2 linked regions of the Bradyrhizobium sp. WD16 genome follow. The protein of the gene in region 1 interacts with the protein of each later gene in a pairwise test. Links are inferred from orthologs where the notes say so. Each region holds a gene or a part of one and is shown on either strand. Other genes may lie near its edges. The genes, in order: cysE and cysK.

The links.
Region 2: the proteins of cysE (region 1) and cysK interact in binary tests that used the Escherichia coli proteins (3 or more experiments, as listed by UniProt). The link is inferred for Bradyrhizobium sp. WD16 from one-to-one orthologs.

What each region holds. Positions count from the first base shown.
Region 1 is NZ_CP028908.1:4,024,091-4,027,222, reverse strand. What follows is about bases 195-3,007. They hold cysE (serine O-acetyltransferase), read right to left. Parts: upstream 2,112-3,007; coding sequence 1,278-2,111; downstream 195-1,277. Other genes in these bases: DB459_RS18615 (alpha/beta fold hydrolase), read right to left, coding at 2,254-3,006; DB459_RS18625 (DUF3126 family protein), read right to left, coding at 888-1,103; DB459_RS18630 (hypothetical protein), read left to right, coding at 195-848. Outside these bases: more of DB459_RS18630, read left to right, coding at 144-194; DB459_RS18610 (hypothetical protein), read right to left, coding at 3,042-3,132.
Region 2 is NZ_CP028908.1:4,634,022-4,637,257, forward strand. The notes cover bases 258-3,174. They hold cysK (cysteine synthase A), read left to right. Parts: upstream 258-1,188; coding sequence 1,189-2,160; downstream 2,161-3,174. Other genes in these bases: tgt (tRNA guanosine(34) transglycosylase Tgt), read left to right, coding at 258-517; DB459_RS21445 (hypothetical protein), read right to left, coding at 636-863; DB459_RS21455 (IS4 family transposase), read left to right, coding at 2,357-3,174. In the rest of the region: more of tgt, read left to right, coding at 1-257; more of DB459_RS21455, read left to right, coding at 3,175-3,236.

The sequences.
Region 1 (3,132 bases):
GCTACTTCATCCTTAAGAAAGGGTTAACGAGCGACCGATGGCAGCGCATGGCAGCGCGCCTCCCGCGGGGCTCGCGGCAGCGTCGGCCGTGGCATAATTGCCCGCGATTCGTTCTCTTCTCCGCTGCAGGCAGTTCCCGTCGCATGTCGTTGCTTTCGGTGTCCCGCCGCGCGCGGGCCAACCGCGCCCGTCGTGGCCATCTTCTGCCCATGATCGCCTCAGGCGCGATCGGCGCCCTGGCGATCGCCGCGGTGAGCTATTTGTTATGGCCGACCTGGACGGCGGGCGGGGCCAGCGACCCGACCAGGCTGCCGATCAGCATCGGCGGAACGGTGTTCAACGTGCCGACGGCGTCGATCCGCATGAAAGTGCAGCGCCGCTCCGGGCCGCAGGATCGCGTCGACCTCGATTTCGGCTGGCCCTCGCTGGCGCCGGGCGGGACGCCGAAGCACGTCACCGTCGACCAGATCGACAACCTGCCGACCAACCTCGACGTGATCTTTCTCTCGATCGCCGCTCACGGCAATGCCCTGGCGCCCGAGGAGCGCGCCCGCACGATCTATCCACGCTATCTGGAAACCGGCCGGGCGACGGCGACCGACGATCTCGTCGCGCGCGCCTTCCGCAGCGACACGCCTTATGCAAGCGAGGATCTGTTCGTCGCCACTGCGCCGGCGCTCGTTGTGCGCTGCAGCCGCGACGCCCGCACGCCTGGCATCTGCCTGAGCGAACGCCGCGTCGAGGGCGCAGACCTCACCTTCCGCTTTCCGCGCAGCCTGCTGACCGAGTGGCGCTCGATTGCTGCAGCAATGGACCAGATCTCGGCCGACCTGCACCCGCCGCATTGAGGGCGACGACGCGCCGCCTGCGGCGGCGCGCCCCGCAACTCACACTTCTTCGAGGTCGCTTTCCAGGATCGCGATCTGCACCTGGTAGGAGCGATCGTCGTCCTCGTCGTCGACGAACAGCACACCGACGAATTCCTCACCGATATAGATCTCGGCGGAATCGTCCTTCTTCGGCCGCGGCACCACCCGAATTTTCTGGTTGCTGAACAACCGCTTCAGATAGGCATCGAGCTTCCTGACTTCCTTGACGTCCACGAGTATCTCCAGCGCGAGAGGGAATTGGCAGGGGTTTAGGCAAAACAGCGGCGCACCGCCAGACTGCAGGTGACAAAAAAGCGTGCATGACAGCCCGCCGAAACGAGCTGCACAGCACCGGCACCGCTCACGCGGGCCGTCCGGCGACCGGCGGCGCAGAACTTCCAATCGCGGTTACGCCGGGCCGTCGAAGCCCGCATTGAGCATCTGATTCATGGTGCGCGACGGCTCCGAGCAGCCGGCCGTGCCCACCACCTTGGCCGGCACGCCGGCGACCGTAACGTTGTTCGGCACCGGCTTGACCACCACCGAACCGGCGGCGATGCGCGCGCAATGTCCGACTTCGATATTGCCGAGGATCTTGGCGCCGGCGCCGATCATCACGCCACGCCGCACCTTGGGGTGCCGGTCCTCGTTCTCCTTGCCGGTGCCACCGAGCGTGACACCATGCAGGATCGAAACGTCATCCTCGATCACCGCGGTCTCGCCGACCACGAGACCGGTGGCATGGTCGAGGAAGATGCCGCGACCGATCTTCGCCGCCGGATTGATGTCGGTCTGAAAGACTTCGGACGATCGGCTCTGGACGTAATAGGCAAAATCCTTGCGCCCCTGCTGCAACAGCCAATGGGCGAGACGATGCGCCTGGATGGCGTGAAACCCCTTGAAATAGAGCAAGGGGTCGATGAAGCGCGAGGTCGCGGGATCCCGATCATAGACCGCGACGAGATCGGCGCGGAAGGCATTGCCGAGATCGGGCTCGTCGCGCAGCGCCTCCGAATAGGCCTGACGGATCAGGTCGCCGGACAGGGCCGCGTGGTCGAGCCGCTCGGCGAGACGATGCACCACCGACTGCTCGAGCTTCTCGTGATGAAGCACCGTCGCATAGATGAACGTCGCGAGCTCCGGCTCGCGCCGCACGATATCTTCGGCCTCGTCCCGGATCCGCGTCCAGATCGGATCGACGGTAGAGAGCGTGGGATGCGGGTCCGAATGGGGTTTGGCCATGATCCTGGGTCCGACGAATGGGGTCCAACAGCCTCAACAAGTAGCAAGTTTACCACATAATCCGTCCGGACAAGCCGACAATCCCCCTCCCGGCTGGTCGTCCGTCCGCCAGGATGAGGAAACTGCCTGTCTTTCCGGGTAGTTAAGGCCGTTCGGCGAGGAAATCCCGGACGCCCGACTTGTAGATTTTGTCGCCGACCGCCCGCATGTGGTCGCGGTCGGGAATGTCGAGCACCTTCGAGCCGGGGATGACCTCGGCCAGCGCCTGCGCCGAGCCGGCGACATCGTCGGTGGTGCCGACGGCGATCAGTACCGGCACCTTGATCGCGGCAGCCTCCTCGCGGCTCATCAACCGGCGCGAGCCGCGCAGGCAGGCAGCCAGTGCCCGCCGGTCGGAGCGGGTCTGGTCGGCGAAGGCGCGGAAGGTCCGGCCCATCGGATCGGCAATGGTGGCGGGATCCTCCACCTCGAGGGCGGTGGCGACATTCTCCGAAGGGCCGCCGCCGGCGATGAGGCCCATGCCGATGCCGCCGAGGACCGCCGAGCGTACCCGCTCGGGTACGCTGTAGGCTAGATAGGCGGCGATCCGCCCGCCCATGGAATAGCCCATCAGATCGGCGCACGGCAGGCCGAGATGATCCATCAGGGCGCGCACGTCACCGGCCATGGTGCCGATGTGGTAGAATTCCGGATCGTAAAGCTTGGTGGATTCGCCATGGCCGCGGTTGTCGAGCGCGATGACGCGCCGGCCCGCCTTGGCCAGTTCCGAGACCCAACTGGGATAAACCCAATTGACGTTCTTGGTCGAGGCGAAGCCATGGATCAGGACAATGGGATCGCCCTCGCCTTCGTCGAGATAGGCAATTTCAGCGGCGCCGTTGGTGAAGCTCGGCATCGGACCATCCTGAGCGGGTTTGGAGAACGCCTGCCCTACCCAATCACCGGGGCGGCGGCAAGGCCGCTCCGCGCCTGCCTGACAGCCGCGCGCCGGGCACGGCGCAGTTTGGCTCGCCGCAGCAGG
Region 2 (3,236 bases), 610 kb from region 1 along the record:
GGTCGACATCGGCTTCCACGGCTACGCCATCGGCGGGCTTGCCGTCGGCGAGCCGCAGCAGGTGATGCTGGCGATGATCGAGGAGGCGGCTCCGCTGCTGCCGGCCGAGCGGCCGCGCTATCTGATGGGGGTCGGCACGCCCGACGACATCCTGCAATCGGTCGGGCGCGGCGTCGACATGTTCGACTGCGTCATGCCGACCCGCAACGGCCGCCACGGCGTCGCCTTCACCCGCTTCGGCTCGGTCAACCTGCGCAATGCCCGCCACGCCGACGATCCACGGCCGCTCGACGAGGAGAGCCCATGGCCGGCGGCACGGAATTATTCCCGGGCCTATCTCCATCACCTGATCAAGGCCGGGGAGACGCTCGGCGCCATGCTGCTGTCCGAGATCAACATCGCCTATTATCAGAGTCTGACCGCCGGCATGCGCGAGGCGATCGCCGCCGGGCGCTTCGCCGAATTCGCCGAACGCACCCGCGCCGACTGGGCGCGCGGCGATATTGCGCCGCGCTGACCGTTCCCCTTGTCGTGAAACGCCTGATTGTGAAGGCGCGCGAACGGCGACTCTCGCCGTTCCGAAGCGGCGTGGCTGAACGAAGCTGTTCAGTCGCGAGAGTTCTGTCGCGAGTTGCTCAATTGCACCTGAGCCCGAGCGAATGCTCGGTGACAAAGCCGTAGCCGCAGGTTTCACAGCTCCACAGATAGCGAACCATGTTGTCGGGCAGGAAAGCCGAGGCTTCGGCCGCGACCATGGTGTCGGCGCAGACGGCGCAGGTCGGCAGCTCGCGTTCGCGCGGCGCCGGACGGGGCGATCTGGACCACATGACTTCCGACACAACAACTTCAGAGAGTCCCGACATCGGAGCCTCCTGAGATCGAGCAGTTTTGGATTTGCGACGCTCGTGCCCGCTGTGAATTTAGGAAACGGAATACCAGCCTCGACTAAAGTCTACACTGAAATTCTTGACGTTGTCGCAACACAAATGCGGTGCTTTGACGATTTGTGTGCTGCGGCGCATCATCGTCGCAGGCGGTGCGCCGACGTCGCCAGCGCTTAGGGTGTTCCGCTCCGACTTCATTCCGATGTTGCTCCGACATTGCGGTGCCGGGCTCCGCGCTCCGCTCCTCTGGCGTCATCGCACCGCGGCATGTTCTAATGGGACATTGCCTTTTTGGAGATCTCGCATGACCACCTCCGCTCCGTCCCCACACCGTCCTGGCCGCGGCCGCGTCTATTCCAGCATTGCCGACGCCTACGGCGACACGCCCATCGTCCGGTTGAACGCGCTGCCCCAGCGCAACGGAGTGAAGGCGACGATTCTCGCCAAACTGGAATATTTCAATCCAGCCGCCAGCGTGAAGGACCGCATCGGGGCGGCCATGGTCGCCGCCATGGAGAAGGCCGGCGTCATCAAGCCGGACACGGTGCTGGTCGAGCCGACCTCAGGCAATACCGGGATCGCGCTCGCCTTCGTCGCCGCGGCGAAGGGCTACCGCATCAAGCTGGTGATGCCGGAATCGGCGTCGATCGAACGGCGCAAGATGATGGCCTTCCTCGGCGCCGAACTGGTGCTGACGCCGGCCGCCCAGGGAATGAAGGGCGCCATCGCCAAGGCCGAGGAGCTGATCCAGACGACGCCGAACGCCGTGATGCCGCAACAGTTCAAGAACCTCGCCAATCCGGAGGTCCATCGCCGCACCACCGCCGAGGAGATCTGGAACGACACCGAGGGGAAGGTCGACATCGTCGTCGCGGGCGTCGGCACCGGTGGCACCATCACCGGCATCGGCCAGGTGCTCAAGCCGCGCAAGCCGTCGCTGCGCATGGTCGCGGTCGAGCCCGAGGAGAGCCCGGTGCTCTCCGGCGGCCAGCACTCGCCGCACAAGATCCAGGGCATCGGCGCCGGTTTCGTGCCCGACATCCTCGATCGCGCGGTGATCGACGAGATCGTCAAGGTCAACAGCGCGACGGCGATCGAGACCTCCCGGGCCATGGCGCGCAGCGAGGGCATCGCCGGCGGGATCTCGTCCGGGGCGGCCATCGCCGCGGCGCTCGAACTCGGCAAGCGTCCGGAAAACGCCGGCAAGACCATCGTCGCCATCGTGCCTTCCTTCTCGGAGCGCTATCTGTCCACGGCGCTGTTCGAAGACATCTGAGACCAATGAACCTCAGGCACGCCCCGGCCGTATTCCAGTCGCCCGGTCAAAGCCCTACGATATGCACACATCTCCGGATCCTCTTGCGGCGCCTCCCATTTTCTGAATCGATGGTAGTCGCAAGATTCTGGGGAACAGAAATGGAAGGTGGTTTGGGACGGTTCGGCGACCGGCGCCTGGAAAAAGGGGGGCCGGCTTGCTGGCCCGTCTGGTCAGTGTCGGTCAATCCGGCATCAGCGTGCGTCGCGTGGGGGGCAATCGCGCCGGCGAGATGCGCATTACGCGTTTTTTGCGTAACCCGCGTGTGAGACCGGACGAGATGGTCGCGACCGCCCGCGCGCGTACCGCCGGGCTGGTCAGGGGGCGGCACATCCTGGCGATCCAGGACACCACGACCCTGCGCGACGATGGCAAGCAACGCAGTTTGAACCTGCATCCAATGATCGCGGTGGATGCCCATGATGGCGGGCTGCTCGGACTTGTCGATGCGGTGTTCCTTAGCCACGTTGGTGGCAAGAAGCATCTATGCAAAAAGCGGCCCTTCGCCGAAAAAGAGAGTAGCCGCTGGCTCGACGCGACCAATACAGCAGCCAGCCTGGTTGCGTCCGGAGCGGCCTGCGTCACCGTCGTGGCCGACCGGGAAAGCGATATTTATGAGGAATTCGCCTGCCGTCCCATTGAGACCGAACTGCTGATCCGCGCCCATCATGATCGCGTGCTGGAAGACGGAGGCATGCTCTATGAGTGCATGGAGGGTGTCGCTGAACTGGGCCGCGAGACGATCGATCTGCCGGCCAATCCGGGCCGAGCCGCCCGTCAGGCAGTGCTGGCGCTGCGGGCGCGTGATGTCACCCTGAAGCGGCCGAAACGCAACCGCCCCGCCGAGGCGGCCAAACTGCCGAAGACAGTCACTCTCACCTTGGTGGAAGCACGTGAGATCGATCCGCCGGACACCGTGACGCCGGTACATTGGCGGCTGCTGACAACGCACAGGGTGGCGACGCTGGCGCAAGCATTACTGATCACACACTTTTATCGCCAGCGCTGGACCATCGAGCAGGTCTTCCGGGTGATGA